DNA from 4 places in the Candidatus Paralachnospira sp. LCP21S3_A2 genome. Region 2 is predicted to be linked to each of the others. Evidence: riboswitches for the same ligand, from Rfam matches in the RefSeq annotation. Region 2 holds a riboswitch; each other region holds the start of a gene.

Region 1 (5,401 bases), on a different contig from region 2:
AAATCAGGAAGAAATCCATCCGGGAGAGCTTCAGAAGCTGCTGGCAAAGATCCAGGATGCACCGGAGGAGGATCTCATCAGCCGTTTGACGCTGCGCTCCATGAAACGTGCCCGATATCAGACAGACTGTATCGGACATTTCGGGCTGGCAGCCAAGTATTACTGCCATTTCACCTCGCCCATCCGCCGTTATCCGGATCTGCAGATCCACCGGATCATGAGCGATGCCCTGAGCGGCCATATGGATCAGAGGCGGCAGGAGCATTATGAAGACTGCCTTCCGGCTGTCTGTGTCCAGTGCTCCAACAAGGAACGGCAGGCAGACGATGCCGAGCGGGAAGTGGAGAAGATGAAAAAATGCCAGTACATGGCTCATCGGATCGGTGAGGTTTATGACGGCGTGATCTCCGGCGTGACCGGCTGGGGAATGTATGTAGAGCTTCCAAATACAGTGGAGGGAATGATCGCTCTGGCAGCCATGGACAGCGATTACTATGAGTTTGATGAAAAACAGTACCGCCTTGTGGGCGTCGGAACGGGAAAGATTTATAAGCTGGGCCAGAAGATCCGTGTCCGCGTCATGGCAGTTGACCGGGTGGGCAGTACCATTGATTTTATGCCGGAGGAGGATTCGTAATGGCAAAAGAAAGTTATAAGCTGGTGGCTAATAATAAGAAGGCATACCATGATTACTTCATTGACGACACCTATGAGACCGGGATCGCCCTGGCAGGAACAGAGGTGAAATCAATCCGCATGGGGAAATGCAGTATCAAAGAGTCCTTTGTGAAGATCGAAAAGGGAGAGGTTTACATCTACGGTATGCACATCAGTCCTTATGAAAAAGGAAACATCTTCAACAAGGATCCCCTCCGGGTTCGGAAGCTTCTGCTCCATGGATATGAGATCAATAAGCTCATCGGAAAGATCCAGCAAAAGGGCTGCACACTTGTACCGTTAAAGGTCTATTTTAAAGGAAGCCTTGTAAAAGTCGAAATCGGTCTGGCACGCGGAAAAAAACTTTATGACAAACGCGCCGACATCGCCAAAAAAGATCAGAAACGCGAAGCCGAAAAAGAATTTAAAATCAGAAACTTGGGATAAGCACTGAGCCGTGCAAAAAGATCGGTCAATGCCGAAGAAAGCTTGCTTTCGAAAGGCAGATGACCGATCTTTTTATAGGGCGAACGCCCGCATCCAGAAAAAACAAAGTTTTTTCTGGATGGGAACGGCGAAGGATGTACCGTCGAGCAGAGCCGTGGAGGGCGAACGCCGGAAGCAACGGCGAAGAAAGCAGAGCCGTGCAGGCGAAGGCTTACACCACACACACAATTTCCATGAGGTGCTGTGACAGGATTTTATTTCCGATATTCCGAAGCAGCTTTTTCTGCCACATGGAGGCGATGAAGGTCTACATCAGTGGGCAGAGTGCAGTCGGCACCGAGGATCCAGCGTTTATCGCCGAAGGTATCCATGATCTCATGAACGGCGGCGATGATTTCCTCATCGGTTCCGTCCACCAGCACACCGTCACGGTCATCGAGACCGCCTAAGTATACCTTGTCTTCACCAAAGATCTTCCGGCCTTCGATCAGGCTGGGATTGTCGGAGAATACGCCCCAGTTGTAAACCGGAACATCGTATGCCTTGTAGCGGTTCAGGTTCAGATGATCCTTGCACATATGGAGCACGTTGCAGGGCGCATCCTTGGCGGCCTCCAGAATCTGAAGCTCGTAAGGCTTTACAAAGGTCTCGAATTCCTCATCGGTGAGCAGGAAATCTTCTCCTCCGAGAGCAGCATAGTAAACGCCGTCACAGCCGGCAGCCAGACATTCCTTGGAAAGGGTTGTCAGATAGTCAGCCAGAATGCCGAATACATGCTTCATGCCTTCCGGATTTTCACGGAGATATTCCACCAGGATCGCACGGTTTTCTTCAAAATTCTTTTCCACACCTACCAGTGCATGGAATGCGGAAGCGATGATCCCGTGAACGGTGATCAGCATAACAGCTTCTCCGTTCATTTTGCTGCAGATGTTCTTTACAAGCTCCACTTCACGGGTGATGATCGGATCATCATGGGAGATGGGCTTCATCTTATTGAGATCAGCGGCACAGTTGATCTCGGTCTGTCTCGGAACCGTATTTTCATTCATGATCTTGCACAGAGAGGTTCCGCTTTCCCGGAAAAATTTCAGGTGGGTATCAACGGCAGCCTGGCCATATTCATTTCCGGCAGGAAAGTGAAGCCAGAAGCCGCAGGGCATTTCATCGGGGCGCTCGCCGTTCAGAACCGCAAGTACCTGTTCTTTCTTTGTCATAGTGAGACTCCTTTCATCGGTCAGCAGGATTTGAAGAGATCCCGCCACTAATATGATTAGTTATAGTTTGATTATATACAGAAGCACCGGGAAAATCAACCAGATTTTATAAGGCAGCGGCCGGTAAAATTTATCTTGCCCGTTGCCAAAACAGGAGCAATTTGTTATAATACCCGGAAGAACACAGGATTTTCAGTGCCGTATGGCGGGAGACATACGGGTAAAAGGGAACCGGGTGGGAAGCCCGGACGGTCCGGCCACTGTAATCAGGGAGTGAACCTGCAGGATGTCATTGTATGGAGGAAAGTCCATATGAGAAGGCGCGGGGAAACGAAGATCTGTAAGTCAGGAAACCTGCTGAAAAGGTTGGTGAATTGCTTCCGAAGAAAGCACAGGGTTCATCGAATAAAGCTGCGAATTTTATTCAGATTCACCGACGGGTACACGGCCGCTTCCTGGGGCCGATATTTTTGTGCAATGACACAGACAGGAGGAATTATGAAACGTAGAGGCATGAGTATTCTGGCTCTGCTGCTGTCCTGCTCTATGGCGCTTTCTCCGGTTTCCTATGTAAGGGCATCGTCATCGTCGGTTTTGGAAGAATCTGAAACGGCAGCCGAGGAAGAGACAATACCGGAGGAAACAAAAGCACCGGAGCAGAAACCGGAGGAAGAAACCGGGACAGAACCGGAAACGAAAGAATCTGAGACTGTGGAAACGGTTCCGGAAACAGAGTCTTCCGTGGAGACAGAAGCCGGAGAAACAGACCCAGAAGAAACCAAAACGGAAACAGATGCAGAGACGGAGACCGCAGAAGAACCGACGGAGGCAGAAGCGGAAACGGTGCAGCCGACAGCATCTGTACGAAAAGAAGAAGTAAAGAAGATACAGAAAACTGCAGCTGATGCAGCGGAGACCATTGAGGAGATCGCACTTTTCGCAGCAAGGGAGACAGGACTTGCAGTGGCACCGACTATGGCGATTACCGGTGTTAATGTGCTGAAAAGTAATCCTGAGTCCGAGGACGGATACAGCGAATACGGGATGTTTCCGATCACAGATGCGGTCTGCACGGTAAAAGGAGATCAGATTGAGATCACCTTTCATACAGGCAGAAAAAAAGTTTTCGATGGAATCTATCTTGGTTTAAAGAGTGATGAAGGGAAGACCGTACAGTACAGCGGAAGCGGAAGTCCCGTGACGTTTACAATCCAGGTACCGTTATCAAAGAAAAATACCTGGATTCCCGTTACCCTGTATCGTTCAGATAAGGGAACCTGGAATGATAATGAGCTCTGGCTCAGCATTCCGGATGTAACAACTTTGACAAAGCAGCCGGAGGCAGCATCGAAGAAGAGCGGAGAAACAGTTTCGCTTTCCGTGGCAGCTGCCGGAACGGCCTCTTACCAGTGGCAGAAGAGCAGCGACAACGGTGCGACCTGGACAGACTGTCAGGGAGCCAATGTGGCAGTTTATGAATTTACCATGAGTGCTGAGACGGCCGGTCTGTACCGCTGCAAGGTAACAGCTGAGGGAAAGATCGGAACCGTTTCCGAGAACGTACAGGTAAGCGTGGCAAGCGAACAGGAGGGATATGTTTCCGATGATGGAGTATCCGCTGTTTATGCGAGTGATGATACCAAGAAGCCCGGACAGGTCTATTCGATGTTTAAAATCGGTGCATCAAGGGTTACGGTAAAGGGAGACCGTCTGGAGGTAAGTATTTGGGTGAAGCCTGCCAGCAGTGGAAAATTCTCCTATGATGCAATTTATATCGGAGACCGGAATGATGAAACGAAGGAGCCGGTCGTTCTTGGGGCAGAGGATCCGACTATGAGCGACAAGCTTCAGAAGTTTACCTTTACGGTACCTGTTTCCATGGCAGGAGGAGAAGTCCACTTTGTCCCGAGAAGTGCTTCCAAGGGAACCTGGAGTGTTACAAGTTCGCTGGCGTTTAAGCTTCCGAAGCTTTCCGATTTCAAGAAGCCTTCGGTGATCAATATTACGACTCAGCCCAAGGATGTAACCGTTAAGGCAGGAAAGCCTGTAACACTTTCGGTTGAGGCAGCAGGAGAAGCGGGCGTGACCCTGTCCTATCAGTGGCAGAAGAACAATGGAACCGAATGGGTAAACTGTGACGGAGACGGTGCACAGACCGCTTCTTATGGATTTACTATGAGCGAGGCGATGGCAGGAAGCTATCGCTGCCGGATCACAGACAGCACCGGAACAACGGTGACTACCAATTCTGTCAGTGCGGTGATCGCGACGGCACCGGCCGTGACCGGAACAGCTGTCTGCGTAGTAAAGAACAGCGGCGCGGTGTTCACAATGTTTAAAATCGCTGATTCCAGGGTTGTAGAGGATGGCGATGAGCTGGAAATCACCATTACCACAAAAAATACATCGTTTGATGAGCTGTATCTCGGGGAAAATGATGAGGAAAATAAGACTCCGGTGATCCGGGGAACAGAACTGACGGATGGTGGATGGAGCTTCACATTCCGCGTACCGAAGAGCCAGAAGGGTGCGGTTCTGCCTGTAGCTCTCCATAAAGTGAAGGACGGAAGCTGGTACACAAACCAGGATCTCTGGATCTATATTCCTGATGAGGGAATTGAAACCATTCCCACCGCAGAAAATGAGATCAGACTGACAGAGGGCGGAACAGGAACTGCCTCCAAGAAGCTGAATATCCAGAGCTCCAAGGCAGTATTAAAGGGTGATTCCGTGATCGTAACCCTGAATGTGACCGGAAAAGAGTATGACCGTCTCTACCTCGGGGTCCAGGCGGATTCCAATAAAACACCGGTGATCAGTGGAAGCTATTCGGCGGAAACCGGTCTGACAACCTTTACCTTTACGGTTCCGGCAGAAAAGCAGGGCATGAATATTCCGGTGACACCGGGAACCGCAAACAGCTGGTTTACGTATGCGAGAGACTTGTTTATCAGCATTCCCAACCTGGCCGGAAATGCCAATACTTCTGCAGACGGTATTTATGATCTTTACGGATCGGCTTATCCGGCAAGCAATACCTACAGCCTGAATTTTGAGCGGGAGAGCAGTCTTACCATCAA
Region 2 (5,401 bases):
TCTTCTCATAAAAAATGACAGACCAGACAGCGCGGCAGTCAAAAACAAAAAAAGACAGGAATTCGACCGCATGAAAGAAAATTTAACTACGGGACCTATTTTAAAAACCTTGACCAGACTGGCGATCCCCATTATGGCATCGTCCTTTCTGGGAACTTTATATAATATCACCGACATGGCCTGGATCGGGCAGCTCGGCTCAAAGGCCGTAGCCGGTGTCGGCGTCGGAGGCATGTTCACCTGGCTGTCTCAGGGGCTGGCCTCCATGGCGCGTATGGGCGGACAGGTCCAGACGGCTCAGTGCATTGGGCGCAGAGACCGGGAAAAGGCACATTGCTATGCCCAGGCGGCCCTGCAGCTTTCGATTCTCATGGGGCTGTTATTTGCTGCAGTCTGTCTGATTTTCACAAAACCGCTGGTGGGCTTTTTTCAGCTACAGGATAAAGAGGCGCTGGATGCGGCGCTTTCCTATACCAGAATTGCCTGCGGACTGATCGTGTTCTCGTTTCTGAGCCTGACCCTTACCGGCCTTTATACCGCACAGGGGGATTCCAAGACGCCGTTTTTTGCCAATCTTATCGGTCTGGCGGCCAATATGATCCTGGATCCGGTTCTGATCCTGGGCATGGGACCGTTTCCGAAGCTGGGAGCCGCCGGGGCTGCCATTGCCACTGTGACGGCGCAGGCCATTGTCATGAGCATCATGCTTCTGGGGATCCTGCGGAAAAACCGGGAAAATGTGCTGAAGGGAAGCCGCCTGTTTGCAAAAATTCCGAAGGAACAGCTGGTGGGGATCTGCCGGATCGGAATTCCCACGGCGATCCAGGGCATGGCCTACTGCGCGATTTCCATGGTGCTGACCCGTATGGTTTCCGCGTTCGGAGCAGAAGCTGTTGCCACTCAGCGGGTGGGCGGACAGATCGAATCCATTTCCTGGAATACGGCAGACGGATTTTCATCGGCTCTTAACGCTTTCGTGGCACAGAATTATGGAGCCGGAAAGATGGAGCGGGTGAAGAAAGGCTATCGGGCATCCCTCTGGACAGTAGGGGCCTGGGGGCTGTTGATCAACCTTGCGTTTGTGCTGGCGCCCGGAGCCATCGCAGGTGTCTTTTTCTATGAGCCGAAAGCGATTAAGACAGCTGTCGATTATCTGGTGATCGTCGGGTTCAGCGAGGCCTTCTTATGCGTGGAGCTTACCACGGTAGGAGCGTTGTCCGGACTTGGAAGGACAAAGCTGTGCAGCATCATCAGCATTATCTTTACCAGTGCAAGAATTCCGCTTGCAGTCTTTCTCAGTAAGACCGCTCTCGGTCTGTCGGGAATCTGGTGGGCACTTTCGATCACATCGATGATAAAGGGGGGAGTATTTGTATTTACCTTTTTCAGAGTGACAGGGAGAAAAAATCCGCAGAATTGCGGAAAGGAAACTTGCACGCAGAAAAAGGATGTGTTATGATGAGAGGCAAACAGGGAAAATGGTAGCAGGCTGCCAGGCTCCTTGTATTAACAAAAGGATTGTAGAGAAAAAATAATAGAATAATCAGAAGCGTTTGAACAGCAGCAGAACAGTTCTTAAATGACCTGTTCGGGAAGTCCGGTGTGATTCCGGTACGGTTTCTCTCCGCTGTAATAGGGACGAACGCTGTCAGATCCACTGAGAAATCGGGAAGGGACAGCAAGTAGGATTGAACCTTGAGTCAGAATACAGGCGGCTGGAGCTTCAGCATAAATGTCCGAAAGCAAATCGGAGGTTTATTTTTTGTGCCATAAACCGGTAAATGGGTTTGACACAAGGCGGTAAAAAATGACATTGAAGGAATCGGATGATTTCCGCGAACAGCTTTCGGTTGATATAAATGAACCACTTATGGCGTCTGAACGTGGATTACCCGCAGAACGGGGAAAACGTCAGACAGTATGAAATGAAAAGGAGGAACATATGAAAAAGAGAAGCAGAAAACTTCTGTCACTGCTGCTTGTGCTGGTCATGGCCTTTGGCATGGTATCAGTTACATCGGCTGCGGAGTCCGGACAGATATCGGCAGCTGTTCAGAGTGACGAAGAAACGGCTACAGCTCCGGCACCAAAGTTTGACAGCTGGAATAACCTGAAAAACAGTTCAGCGACGTATTATGAAGCGGACGATGGTGCAGCAAAACAGCTGTGGGTAGAAATTAAGCGGGACAATTCATCCTATACGGTCGATACGCTGACTGTAAACTGGCAGGTTTCGGATGATGGAATCAACTTTACGGATATCGAAGACGCGTCTGCAGCATTCAATTCGAATCTGTACAGCTACTATACTCCGGATATTAAGGCGGGTGAGACGAAATATTACCGTGCGGCCGTAACAAACAAGGGGCTTACCGAGGGTATGACGCCGACGACGGTTTATTCGTATGTAGCAACAATTGTATTTAAAACCGGTGAACGTCCTGGTCTGCTGATCGAAAAGCCCATGCTGCGCCAGAGTGACGGAACTCTGATTTCCGATGCGACTGTATCAGCAATCCAGTTATACGGAGGAAATAATGCTCTTCCCAGAAAGATTACCGGTGTCGGAACTTATACGGGTGAGCTGGCGAGATTTTATGAAGGTACCTATGACACAGATAAGTATGCGTTCTGCGGATGGCAGATCGATGGTACTTTCTATTCCGGGACAGCCGATCAGGAGAGTGCGATCAATGCGGTTCCTACCGAGGCGAATGGCTGGAAGAGCTTTATAAATGGAGATGGCTGGTATTTCTCCATGTACCGTGAAACTTATAATTTAAAAAGTCAGTACCGGCTTCAGTTTGCAGGTGAAAAAGTCGATGAAGGTGCATTAAGCGTTCTTAAGGTAATCCCTGTCTTTGAAGCGAAGACAGATATGGCTTATAAGATCACCATGACAGATTCCACCGGAGGAAAGGTACAGCAGGTTCGTGCTGATGGTGAAACTCATACGCTGCGGGCAAAAGCGGATTCTCTGTATCAGTTTTCTCATTGGGAGCAGTCTTCGGACGGAGAGACCTGGACAGCCATCGAGGGCGGAACAGAAACTCAGGTAACTCTGACTGCGGATACTTTTTATCGTGCCGTATTCGAGAGCCCTTATAACGTCACCGGTCTGGAAGTGAAAGAGTATGCGCTCCCTTCCGAGGGGGATACCTGGTACCTGAATGTAGGAACGACTGTAGATCAGGCATTGCCGGATTACCTCATCGCAGCAGTTTCTGTTTATGATGGCGAGACGGCCGATGAGGAGCATCTGCTTGGAAGCTACAATGCCCGTCTTACAACAGATGAAACACAGATGACAAACAAGGTGAAGATGAAGAAACGTCCCTCCGGCAATAACGGAAAGATCCTTGTGGTCATGAACACAGCAACCGGTAAGACGGCACAGACCGTTTACCAGCTAAAGGGAACTCTGGACGCATCTGCATCAGAGACGACTGTTAACTCTGCAAAAGCATTTTTTGGAACAGAGCCGGCAGAGGTACAGCTTTCCGCATCCGGCGATCCGGCGGTTAAGAGTGTGTTCTGGTCCGGCGGAGACAGTACGCTTGGAACAAGCAATTCCAGTGTTGTTAATGAGCATACCGGTCTGGTTACATACAGCCCCTGGAATCAGAACAGATCTGTTGCCTATACGGTAAGGACCGGCGACGGAAGATACGCTGAAGTAAGCGTTTCCTATAAGATGACAGTTGCCAGCAAGATCAATGCGAACGTCCTGAAGGTTACTGCGGGGGAAACGAAGGAGTTTGATGCAGTCAATGTACCGAGCCCGCTTGACCGGGATCGGTATAAGGTAACGGCAGTCTCTTCCGACGAGGATATTTTTAAGGTTGAGATGGTAACAAAAACCGTAAATCCCTGGACGGCCAAAAATGCAGTGGTTCAGTACAAGATCACAGCTGTTAAAACAGGAACCGCGAAGCTGACCATCTCCACGAATTTCCAGAATAACCCGGTAATCTGGGAGTGTCCGGTGGTGATCCAGAGCGCCGATATTCCGGTAACCGGACTCACGCTTTCCACCAATAAGACGGAGCTGACCAGGGGCGACAGCATGACCCTGGAGGCAGCGGTTGTTCCGGAGACCTCCCTGACAACAATCACATGGGAAAGCTCCGATCCGAAGACGGTCAGCGTAGAAGACGGAAAAATCACCGGCCTGAAGACAGGAAGCGCAACGATCACAGCGACAGCGACCGATGCAAAAAATAATAAGGTAACAGCAACCTGTGAAGTAACCGTAACAAAACCAGTTTACAGTGTTGAACTTTATGTTCCGAAGAACACTGTTGGAGAGAACGGCCTGACTGTATATCCTACAACCGGAAAGGATGAATCCGAAAAGGACACCTTTGCGGCAGACAGTGCTGTTTCCGGCATCACCCGTGACACAGAAAGCAACCAGCTTTATGATATTTATGAGTTTACTGCTTCCGAAGGAACGTATTCCTACCGTGCGGTAAGCGCAGACGGAAAGAGCCTTGGCGGCGGAGCCTTCAGCTTCCCGAACAGCGCGGCAGCCTCCGTGGACGGAAAGACCGCCCGCGTGACCCTGCGACTTGCAGAGGTTTCCGCGTCAAACGAGTTTGGCGGCAGGAAAGCGGAAGCAAAGGATTTCATTGCAGGACTGACAAATGAAGTAAGCGCTGTGACCATGGGCGATGCGTATACCAACGCAGACGGTTATGCCGTTTACCCGGCGCTGATCAGCGTCAATGATTCCCAGACCTACTACATGACACTTGTTCCGTCCGCAGAATATCGGGCAGCACATAACCTTATGGAGTATCGAAAACAGGATGTGACCGCGGAAAAGGACGCATCTGTCCTGAAGCTTTCTGCAGAGATGGCAGCAGGCTGCTTCACTGTCAATGCACCGTCGGATGCAGAGGTTTTCATCTGTGAGCAGATGTCTGATGGGATCGTAAATGAATACAAGCCTGACGGAACCGCTGTACAGGAAGACGGAACCGTTGATTATCAGTTCCACATTGCGATCACAGACAAGATGTTCTACCGCGTTGCCGGCGATTCCTATGTAACTTATAACGGAACCGTGGCAGACGGCAGCACCGAGCGCAAGGTCGTAACCGCAGAGATGTTAAATCCCTCCGGTGCTTCCAAGACAACGATCGACCGGAACACAGCATCCAATGGCGGCGCAAACATGGGTGACCTGTACCTCAATGTAAACGCACAGGGTTATCTGAAGCTTGACGCCGGCAGCAGCTACCAGCTGAATGCACAGCGTAACTGGTGGGGCAGCAATGTTACCTGGGTTCTGGGCAAAGATTACCGTCTGATCCAGCCTGATTTCCATTATCAGGTCGTTGATCTGGACGGACAGGCAAGCGACAGTGTCATCAAGGTAAACAGCGACGGTACTGTG
Region 3 (5,401 bases), on a different contig from region 2:
AAACGGATTTTGCTGGTTGGCGGTGCAGTTGTGCTGCATGGGACATCCTGCCGCCTGATCACCGGCAAGCAGGTGGATTTTTTGTATGAAGATAAAGCTCTGATGGAGCAGGAATACCGGCGGGCGATTTATCTGGCTGTGGCGGTCTGCGCCCTCGTTCAGGCGGTACTGGCCTATGTGATCGCAAAACCCATTCGCAGGCTCCAGGTACAGGCTGACCGGATCGCGGACGGTCATTACGGGGAACGGGTCCGGGCGCAGGGGCAGGATGAGATCGCGGAGCTGAGCCGCTCGTTTAATCAGATGGCAGAGGCAGTGGAGCAGAAGGTGGAGGAGCTTTCCCTGGAGGCGGAGCGTAAAGAACAGTTCATGGGAGATTTTTCCCATGAGATCAAAACGCCCATGACAGCCATCATCGGCTATGCCGACCGGCTGTACCAGAAGGAATGTTCCAGAGACGAGGTGCGGGAGGCGGCAGGCTATATTTTAAACGAAGGAATGCGGCTGGAGGCTCTGTCCGGAAAAATGCTCCGGTTTATTGCCCTGGGGCAGGAGGTGTTCTGCCGGGAGCAGATTCCGGCGGGAGAGTTTTTCGAGGATCTGAAGGAGACCACAGAGCCGCTGTTTGCGGGAAAGGCAGCGCTTACGGTATCATGGGAGGACGGGATCATGAACATGGAATGGGATCTCATGAAGACCCTGGTCATGAACCTGATGGACAATGCCGGAAAATCGGGGGCTACGCAGGTCGAGGTTCTTGGAATCATACGGGAGTGCGGCTATGAGATCGCAGTGCGGGACAACGGACGGGGAATCCCGGCGGAGAAGCTGCCTCATATCCAGGAAGCGTTTTACATGGTGGACAAGTCCAGAAGCCGGAAGCAGAACGGTGCGGGGCTGGGGCTGGCGCTGTGCCGGAAGATCGCGGCTCTTCATGATACCAGTCTGATGATCGTAAGCCGGGAGAACAGCGGAACCGAGGTTTCCCTGGTGCTCCCGGGAGCAGAAACCGGAACAGAAACAGAAAAAACAGGAACAGATACGGAAACCTGATGGAATCATAAAAAATCAAAGGCAGAAAGGAGGCGTTTGTATGAAAAAGAAAGTCAGGCAGGTCCTGGGCGGACTGGCGGTGTTTGGAATCCTGGTCTTATTGGGAGCGGCCGGCATGGGAATTGCCCATAAGGCACTGGAGCGGCAGACGGAAAGGCTGATGAGTACGACGGTGACGGTGGCAGATCCGTCGGGAAACAGGCTTTTGCAGACGGCAAAGAATCCGGGAGGAACCGATCCTGTTTCATCGGCAGATCCGGAGGCTGCGACAGACAGCGGAAAAACTGCAGGAGCCTCCGATTCGGAAGGCTGGGTGGTTTCGGAAAACGCAGGAGTCACAGCCATGGATGGAAATTCGGAAAACGGCATGGATCCGGGTGAAAGAGGCGATACGAAAACCGACCGGATTTCGGAAGCAGTCCCTGCGGACGGAGCAGACAGTACACAGGCGAGAATCCGTCTGGCAGAACGGTTTCCGGCAGTGACCGATCTTTCACTGGCCGGGCTTCGTCTACTGGGCGGCAGTGTCGAGACAAGGGAGCCGTCAAAGGAAGAACTGAGTGAGGAAGCGGCAGAGGATATCGCACGGATGATCTTCTGGCAGATGGGAAATCTGTGCAGAGAACAGATCGAAGAGAACGATGGGGCTGAGGCACTCCGGGATTCCGAGCTTCCCCTCACCATGTCCTTCCGGGCCAATGAAAGTGCGGCAGTCTGGACGGCTGATTATACCTGGAGCGGCGGATACATGAAGCTTTATCTGGACGCAGAAACCGGGCTTCCCGTCCGGATTTATGTAAACTGCGGGACACCGGGAAAGATGGAGGAGACAGGCGAAGCTATCTGTGCGCTGGCAAGGGAAAAAACAGCCGGCAGCCGGTATCCGTTGCTTGCTCAGGCATTAAATCCCCTATACGAAGCGCTTTTGGGGGAAACGCCGGGAGAAAAGCGGCTGGTCTATGCACCAAGCGAAGAGGACCGGGAGCGGGGCCGGACGGCGTATATCTGGAGCTTTCCAGGTGAGGATTACGCTGTGGTTTTGATCCAGGAATCAGAGAGCCTGATGTTCCAGGGAAATCCACGCCATCACATGGATCTGGTACTGGCAGACATGGCAGATGTAACCAGAATTGCCGACCGGATGATCAAGGCATACTGGACGGTGCAATAAAAAAGGGGGAGAAAAATTCTGGAAATTTCCGTTTGAAAGTTTCAGATTCCCGAAAATATCTGGAATGAATTGACAGGCTCGGAGGAACGTGTTAAACTATACACGAAAACTAGGCAATAGTTTTGCAGAAGTCAGAGTGCCGGAGACTCCTCTGAGCGGAGCGAAGGTTAAAAGGGAATCAGGTGAGAGTCCTGGACAATGCCGTTACTGTATGGGCGGAGTGATCCCCTGAAATGCCACTGGGAAACTGGGAAGGCGGGGAGAACGATGAAACCCGGAGTCAGAAAACCTGCTTTGACTGTATTTCAGTGCTGCGGGTCACGGCGAAAGAAATGTGCAGAAAAAAGAGCAATTCAGGAATTGAGAAATTTCTGTTAAAAGGACACTTTTTTTGGACAGATATTTGCCGCCTGTGGGCGGCTTTTTTATTTCACAGGAAAGTGCATCCTATGAAACAAAAAAAGCAGGAATGATTCCTGCTGAAAGAAAACCCGTATGAAGAAGTCCGGTGCAGGGCTTCCGGAAAAAATTATCCGATGCAGGATTGTTTTGAAACACTGTTCGATATATCAGAGAGAAGACAGTGTGGATAGAAAAAACAAGAAAGCGATGGGAGTGTACGGCATGACGGAGCAGGTTTTAGAGCGGAAGGAGGCACTTCGGCGGGCAGTGCCAGATCTGGAAATTGATGAAAACTACAGAATCGTCGGAAGAGAGGCTCTGAAAAACAATATCAAGGTGCGAACCGTGTTTTTGCCGCAGATAGTTGAGATCCGTGGACAGGCATTTTATAACTGCACAAACCTTAGAAAGGTAGGCGTTCCCAATCTCAGTACAATCCGAAAGGAAGCCTTTTTTGGCTGTTCCAATCTGCGGACTGTGAGTTTTCCGTCAGCGTTTTCGCAAATGGAGGATGCCGCGTTTTACGGCTGCAAGCGTCTTGGAAAAGTAGAATTTGAAAAGAATAATCAGGTGCAGCGGCTGCCGAATCGTGTATTTTCAGAATGTAAGGAATTATCGGCGCTTGTTATGCCGGACAGTTTGGAGGAGATCGGAAGGGAAGCATTTTATAAATGCGGAGAGCTGAAAACCCTGCATCTTCCGGAGCATCTAAAACGGATCGCCGCGAGAGCGTTTTATGCCAGCGGCCTTACGGAGCTGGAGCTTCCCGGAGAGCTTTCAGATATTGGTGAGGGAGCTTTTCTCAAATGCAAGGCGTTAGAATATGTTCGTGTGCCTGAGACCGTGAAAACCATCGGAAAATGGGCATTCCATGGATGTTCCAGACTGAAGGTTCTGGAGGTACCGGGAGATCCGGAAGTGATCGGAGAATGGATTACCAATAAAAACTGTGTGATCCGATGTCCGAAGGGAAGCCGGATGGAGGCTTACGCGAACGAATACGGTATGGAAATAGAATATTTGTAAAATTGAATAATAATACATCGATACAGTTTACGTTGGTAATTGATAGGTGATCCGGTTAGATCCCGGAGCCAGCCGGAAGGAATTTTATGTCCGGAAGTGCGGATAGCCCGTATGACCTGCTGTTTCAAAAAGATCCAGAGGAGCAGGGCGTATTGTATCATGGCGAAATATAAGAGCTTCTCTTCGGAGAAGCTCTTCTTTATTTTATAAAAAAGTGTATGGATCTTGAGTGAGGTCTTAAAGAACCGCTTATGAAGCGTGTTCTTTGACAGATAGAGAAGAAAGGAGAATGAAGTATGAGAAAAACCAAACGATGGCTTGCGTTTCTGTTAAGCCTCAGCATGGTGCTGAGTGTGGGAACAAGCCCGGTTCTGGCTGCCTCCGCGGATAATCCTGCACAGACTGCAGTGGAAGCTTCTGCACAGGCGGTCCAGGATGCAGAGACAGAAGAGCAGACAGAGGCTTCGAAGGAGGAGACCGGAGAAGAAGAAACCAAAGCAGAAGAAAACAAAGCAGCAGAGAGAAAGGCAGAAGAGGCAGCGGGCAAGGCTGCAGAGCCTGCAGCTGAAGCGGCGAAGGATAAGGGGACTGATGCTGATGTAGAGGCAGAACCTCAGGAACCGGAAAATAAGAGCGCGCTTTCTGCACAAGAGGAAACTCACAGCCTGTTACTTGGTCTCGAGACCAATGACAAGGTTGGTTTATCCCCGGATTTTGACGAGAACGGAGAGACGGTTGTTTACTGGGAGGCTTCCAGCACCTACTTCCGGACGAGAGCGAGAATCGCTGCTGCGGCAAGCGGCGTAACACTGACCTACACCTATACGGATATCGACGGTGCGGCAAAGACGGTGAAGGCTACCTCCACCGCCGCCCTTACCTCCCTTCCAAAACTGATCGCAAAGGGTGCAAAGGGAGCAGAAGTTACGTTGACAGCAGCCTCCGGATCTGTATCCGAGACCTATAAGATCCACGTTAAGAGAAAGGCTCTGCTTTCCGGTCTGACTTTGACGGATGCAAATGGGGCTGCGATTGCTTTTACACCTGGATTCAGCAAGCTGGTTACAGACTATTCCGTGAATGTGATCGATGATGTGACAAGCGTAAAGGTAAAGGCATCGGAGCTGGCGGGAGCAGACGGAACAGCCTTCCTGTTCAACGGAACGGAATCGGCGGACGGAACCTATGACTTTCCGATTCAGCCTGGTGAGAACAAGCTGACCGTCTCCGTAAAGAACGGTTCGGATGCTGCCCAGGAGTACACCGTTACTATTAATCAGGTGTCGGCGGTGACCCTGACCGTTGATCTGAAGACCGACGGCGCACTGTTCGCCCTGTACCGCGGTACAAAAGGAAAGACCCGTGTGATCCCGGAGGCAGACGGAACCTATAAGCTGTACCCCAAGGAGGATTACATCTACACCGTAACGGCCAGGGGATACCAGAGCTATAAGGCTCCGAAGAACGAGCAGGACGAAAACGGCAGAAATCTTCTGAATCTTTCCGAGGATACCATAAAGACCTTTACCCTGGAAAAAACTCCGGAATCCGATCCGCTGACCCAGTACAACCCGACCTATCCGGGGGCACGCTGCGGTGAGGATAATAATTCCATCGTAAATGTAAAGACCCCCATCAACCGCAGTGCCATCGAGGTTGTCTGGGAACGGCAGACCGGCGTATCGGTAACTCCCAGCTCCGGAAGCACCCCGATCATTGCAGGCAACTTCATGTATACCTTTTCCAAGA
Region 4 (5,401 bases), on a different contig from region 2:
AGATCACACTCTGATTGGCGGTAGGCATTCCCACAGTACGCCCCAGAGCCTTCCCGTGGACTACCTCGCCCATGATAAGATACGGATGGCCGCAAAGCTGTCTGTACTTTTCGAACTCGGCATTTTTAAATGCCTGAAGGAGGCGTTTCGTAGTGATCGTGCCTTTTTCATCTTCTACGGTCTTCACAAGCTCCACCCGGATTCCAGACTCCTCTGCCGCCCGGCAGATTTCCTCCCGATGTTCATGCTCTTCGCCGATGACCAGAATCTCTGCTCCCAGCTTTTCTGACACAACCTCTTTTACAAAAGTCCCCGCCGGACAATCCGGCTCCGGCACCGAGATCATCTGATCAATCCCTTCCTGTGCGAAGAAATATGCTTTTTCCTCTTCTGTGGTCAATACCTTGTTCTCTGTCTCAAAGCTCACCGCCACAGAACAGCCGCCCAGAGCCTTCAGGCGGCGAAGCACCGCCTGATGACCGCGATGAACACCATCAAACCGCCCGAATGCCACACAGGCTCGCTCTATTTTCTCATATCGGTCCGTATGTTTCAATATCTAATCCTCTTTCTGTCTGATTCGAAGCCGACATAAGCGGATCTCCTGTCATTCTTCCGCTTTTTTGCCACTGATCCTACGCTGCTTCTGTATCCATCCTCCGAAGTGTCATTGCCCGGAACAGCCACAGGAGATAATCCCCGATCCCGGCCGCCTCGACAGATTCCGCCGCCTGGATCTCCACACTGCCGATGACGGTTTCTCCCATCCGGTATTCCAGTATTCCGACGGGATCTCCTTCCTTCACCGGTGCTTCAACCTGCTCCGGAAGCGTCAATACCTTTTCGATGTCTCCCGGCTGTTCTCCATTCATGCAAAGATAAGAAAACGGGGCTCCGTAACGGATATCCGCCTTCTGCTTTGTTCCGCCGCTCACCGGGATCCCGGACAGCACTTCCCGGATCTCATCCCGGTCCTGATACAGACTGCACGACGCAAATCCGTAATTCAAAAGCGCCGCTGCCTCCCGAAACCGTACCTTATAATCCGGTGCCGCCATGATCACTGCGATCAGCTCCATGCCATCCTGTCTGGCTGTCCCGGAAAAACAGTATTTCGCCAGGCTGGTGCTGCCGGTCTTCAGTCCGGTCACCGTAAAGGAATTTCCCATTTTCAGCAGCTTATTGGTATTGGACAGGCAGAATTCCTTTCTTCCCTGCTTCGTGTTATGAGTGATATTTTCCATCCAGATGGTACTGTATTTTTCAATCTGCGGATAGCGGACGATCAGTTCCCGGCTCATGAGCGCTACATCCCTTGCGCTGGTCAGATGGGACGCCGAATCCGTCAGCCCGCAGCAGTCCTCAAAGACGGTTTCTGTCATGCCAAGTGCCTTTGCCCGCATATTCATCTGCGTCACAAAGGCCTCCTCACTTCCGGCAATATGCTCTGCCATGGCGACCGCCGCATCGTTTCCGGAGGCGATCACAATGCACTTGATCAGCGTTTCCACCGTCTGAACCTCTCCCTCCTCCAGAAACACCTGGGAGCCGCCCATGGACTTTGCATGGGCACTGGTGGTCACTGGCTCCTCCAGGGTGATCGCTCCCGACTCCAGTGCGTCAAAGATCAGAATCAGCGTCATGATCTTCGTAATGCTGGCCGGCCGAAGGGCTTCTTCTGCATTTTTCTCATACAGGATCGTCCCGGTGGATGCCTCCATCAGAACCGCGGACTGCGCCGTGATCTCCGGTGCTCCCGCTGGACGGGTTCCATTCGATGGCTGTGCTGTTTCTGTCTGTTCCGGATCTGTCTGTTCTGAATCTGTCTGTTCCGGATCCGTCTCTCCAGACATCTGCTCTGCTTCACTTCCTGCCGCATGATTCCATTCTGCATATCGGCTTTGTGCCTTTCCCGGAACCACAGCCGTCATCAGCATGGAAAGAGACAGCAGGATTCCTGCTGTCTTCTTTATCAATCGTTTCATCCTACCAGTCCCCCGGAGGTTCTTGTTCCTATCCTATGCCTCCGGCCCCGGTTCTATCCCTGATAACCGTTTGGATTCTGCTTCTGCCACCGATACGTGTCGCGGCACATATCCTCCAGGCTCTTTTCTGCTTTCCATCCCAGGATCTTTTCTGCCTTGGAGGCATCTGCATAGCACTCTGCGATATCGCCGGCCCGGCGCTCCGTGATCTCATAAGGGATTTCAATCTGATTTACCCGTTCAAAGGTTTTCACAATATCTAACACGCTGTATCCGATTCCGGTCCCCAGATTGAACACCTCAACCCCCTTGTTTTTTCCGGCATAGGAAAGCGCTGACACATGTCCTTTCGCCAGATCGACCACATGGATATAATCGCGGACTCCGGTTCCGTCCGGTGTCGGATAATCATTTCCGAATACCCGAAGCTTTTTCAGCCGTCCCACGGCCACCTGGGAGATATAAGGCATTAAATTGTTGGGGATTCCGTTGGGATTTTCCCCGATTTTTCCGCTTTCATGAGCACCGATGGGATTGAAATACCGAAGAAGAACCACCGAAAGCTCCGGATCGGCATGAGCCGCATCCTTTAAGATCTGTTCAATAAACACCTTTGTCCAGCCATAAGGATTCGTACAGCTTCTTCCTGTGGGCATGTCCTCCGTCAGCGGAACCTGCTCCGGCGTACCATAAACCGTCGCCGAAGAACTGAATACAAACTGATGACAGCCATACTTCTTCATGACCTCCAGAAGCGTCAGGGTACTGTCCAGATTATTCCGATAGTATTCCAGCGGCTTCTCCACCGATTCTCCCACCGCCTTCAGTCCAGCAAAGTGGATCACTGCTTCAATGGAATGCTCCGAAAAAATCTTCTCCAGTGCTTCCCGGTCTGCCACATCCGCCTGATAAAACGACAGCCTCTTTCCGCAGATCTCTTCTGCCCGCTTCACAGCCTCTTTACAGCTGTTTGCCAGGTTATCTGCGATCACCACCTCATATCCGCTGTCTGCCACTTCAATGGCTGTATGCGTGCCGATATAACCGGCACCTCCTGTCAGTAATACTGCCATAGCCTTCCTCCTTATGAAATCCTGATAAAATTTAAATAGGGCGCACCATTGTGGTGCGCCCCAGTCCGTTCTTTGAATGTGCACACAGCCCGGAAGCACAGCGCACAGGCAGTCAGCCCGGCGAGTAGGAACGCTCTGCGCCCGAACTCATTCTCGGTAACGAAGTTGTGCATTCATTTGCATTGAGATCAAAACACATGTCTGCTTAACCCATAAGCTGACACCGAAAGGAAAATTTTTTCCCTGTTGGATGTGATGCTTTACACGGAAGCCCATCTCACGTATCAAGCAGGTTTCCTGACTTACAGTTCTCTGCGGCGCTTCTCCTTCTCGCATGATAGGGTTTGCAATGGAATATGAAGCACGCTCGCTGCTTACAGTGACCGGATCGCTCAGGACTTACACCTGATTCCCTTTTCCCCGCCTGTGCGGGCACTTGACACGGCAATTCGTTTTGCACAAAACAAGTATACCACAGCAGATCGTGATATGCAACACCAAAACGTTTTTTAACCGCTAAAGTTGCTGTCAAGCAAACGTTGGTATGTTCCTGTAAACAAAAAACCAGTAAATACAAGATTTACTGGTTTTCGTAGCCTGTAGGGGAATCGAACCCCTGTTTCCGCCGTGAGAGGGCGGCGTCTTAACCGCTTGACCAACAGGCCATATTCAATTAAACTGATAAAATGTAGTAGAGTCGAGGCGACAAGATTCGAACTTGCGGCCTCCGCGTCCCGAACACGGCGCTCTACCAAACTGAGCCACGCCTCGCTACGTCCATTATAATACCTCAAATTATTTCAATTGTCAATATTTTTTTTGCAATTTATTCAATTTTTTTGAGACGCTTTTTCAGGTAGGTTCGGGCGGCGGTTTTGCCGCCCGCTCAACGCCTGTTTTATTTCATCAGTTTCTGGATCGTGCGGCACAGCTCGTCCACGGACTCTTCCTTTCCGTCCCGGATATCCTCCACCACGCAGGTCTTGATATGACTGGAGAGAAGGGTCTTGCTGAACGCATTCAACGCGGAACTCACTGCCTGAACCTGAGTCAGGATATCCACGCAGTAGCGATCCTCCTCCACCATGGAGCGGATCCCGCGGATCTGCCCCTCCATCCGGTTCAGACGATGGATCAGATCCTTATATTCCTTTTCATCCCGATGCTTCATCTTGCCGCAGCTGCAGCAGTCTTTTTTGCATTCCATAGTGATTCTCCCTTTCTCTATCCGGTAAACTCCAGATCAAACAGCGACAGCTGATTGCTTCTGGGCAGATCCCCGAAGATTCCAAGCTCTGCCATGAGATCGATGGTTGTTTTCGGCACCTTCGTTTTCTGCCAGAAATCCTCCAGTGATAAAAACCGTTCGCCACGCTTCACCGCCTCCACCACGGCCTCCGCCGCTTTTCCGCCCAGTCCGTCAATGGAGCTTAAGGACGGCATGAGCTTTCCGTCAATGATCTGGAAACGGTCTGCCTTTGCCCGATAAATATCAAGGGGAAGAAACTCAAAGCCTCTGGCATACATTTCCTGAACAATCCGCATATCCCGAAGCGTTCCCTGCTCCTTCTGGGACAGGCTGTCTGACCTGTTTTTATAATCCTGAAGATGATACTCCAGCCGCTCTCTCCCCTGGCACATCAGCTCATAGGAAAAGCCGGACGCACGGATACTGAAAAATGCCGCATAATAGGCCAGCGGATAAAATACCTTACAGTAGGCGATCCGCCATGCCATCATCACATAAGCCGCCGCATGGGCCTTGGGGAACATGTACTTGATCTTTTTACAGGATTCAATATACCACTCCGGCACATTGGCCTCCCGCATGGCCTTTTCCCAGTCCGGCTTCAGGCCCTTGCCTTTCCGGACACCCTCCATGATCGTAAAGGAAAGACTCTTGTCCATGCCCATGCCGATGAGGTAGATCATAATGTCGTCTCGGGTACAGATGGCCGTCTGAATGGTCGCCTGCCCGCTTAAGATCAGATCCTGGGCGTTGCCCAGCCACACATCGGTGCCGTGAGCCAGTCCTGCGATCCGGACAAGATCGGAAAAGCAGGTAGGCTTGGCATCCAGAAGCATCTGCATGGCAAAATCTGTTCCAAACTCCGGGATCCCCAATGCTCCCAGCTTGCAGCCTCCGATATCCTCCGGCTCAATCTTCAGCGCCGACGTATTCTGGAACAGGCTCATAACCTCCTTGGAGTCCAGCGGAAACTCTCTTGCATTTAAACCGGTCAGATCCTCCAGCATACGGATCATGGTGGGATCATCGTGTCCGAGAATATCCAGCTTCAGGAGGTTATGGTCGATGGAATGATAATCAAAATGTGTCGTAAT

What was found. Region 2 has a riboswitch for cobalamin ahead of ACTQ3K_RS03955 (bacterial Ig-like domain-containing protein). Riboswitches for the same ligand answer to the same signal wherever they lie in the genome.
Region 1: it holds a riboswitch for cobalamin, as region 2 does, so the genes downstream of both, ACTQ3K_RS07630 (immunoglobulin domain-containing protein) here and ACTQ3K_RS03955 (bacterial Ig-like domain-containing protein) in region 2, are expected to answer to the same signal.
Region 3: it holds a riboswitch for cobalamin, as region 2 does, so the genes downstream of both, ACTQ3K_RS01225 (leucine-rich repeat domain-containing protein) here and ACTQ3K_RS03955 (bacterial Ig-like domain-containing protein) in region 2, are expected to answer to the same signal.
Region 4: it holds a riboswitch for cobalamin, as region 2 does, so the genes downstream of both, galE (UDP-glucose 4-epimerase GalE) here and ACTQ3K_RS03955 (bacterial Ig-like domain-containing protein) in region 2, are expected to answer to the same signal.

Annotation. Positions count from the first base shown of each region.
Region 1 covers NZ_JBQKGG010000008.1:47,938-53,338, reverse strand. Annotated here, with positions in the region: gene rnr (ribonuclease R) at 1-637, shown strand, start outside; gene smpB (SsrA-binding protein SmpB) at 637-1,104, shown strand; gene ACTQ3K_RS07635 (uroporphyrinogen decarboxylase family protein) at 1,359-2,321, opposite strand; cobalamin riboswitch at 2,498-2,697, shown strand; gene ACTQ3K_RS07630 (immunoglobulin domain-containing protein) at 2,820-5,401, shown strand, end outside.
Region 2 covers NZ_JBQKGG010000003.1:129,708-135,108, forward strand. Annotated here, with positions in the region: gene ACTQ3K_RS03950 (MATE family efflux transporter) at 71-1,459, shown strand; cobalamin riboswitch at 1,548-1,731, shown strand; gene ACTQ3K_RS03955 (bacterial Ig-like domain-containing protein) at 1,943-5,401, shown strand, end outside.
Region 3 covers NZ_JBQKGG010000001.1:272,471-277,871, reverse strand. Annotated here, with positions in the region: gene ACTQ3K_RS01235 (sensor histidine kinase) at 1-1,053, shown strand, start outside; gene ACTQ3K_RS01230 (hypothetical protein) at 1,094-2,224, shown strand; cobalamin riboswitch at 2,342-2,535, shown strand; gene ACTQ3K_RS01225 (leucine-rich repeat domain-containing protein) at 2,810-3,652, shown strand; gene ACTQ3K_RS01220 (cadherin-like beta sandwich domain-containing protein) at 3,949-5,401, shown strand, end outside.
Region 4 covers NZ_JBQKGG010000004.1:206,589-211,989, reverse strand. Annotated here, with positions in the region: gene ACTQ3K_RS05650 (riboflavin kinase) at 1-556, opposite strand, end outside; gene ACTQ3K_RS05645 (D-alanyl-D-alanine carboxypeptidase family protein) at 636-1,985, opposite strand; gene galE (UDP-glucose 4-epimerase GalE) at 2,039-3,058, opposite strand; cobalamin riboswitch at 3,329-3,513, opposite strand; tRNA gene ACTQ3K_RS05635 (tRNA-Glu) at 3,652-3,723, opposite strand; tRNA gene ACTQ3K_RS05630 (tRNA-Pro) at 3,756-3,829, opposite strand; gene ACTQ3K_RS05625 (metal-sensing transcriptional repressor) at 3,957-4,265, opposite strand; gene ACTQ3K_RS05620 (PolC-type DNA polymerase III) at 4,283-5,401, opposite strand, start outside.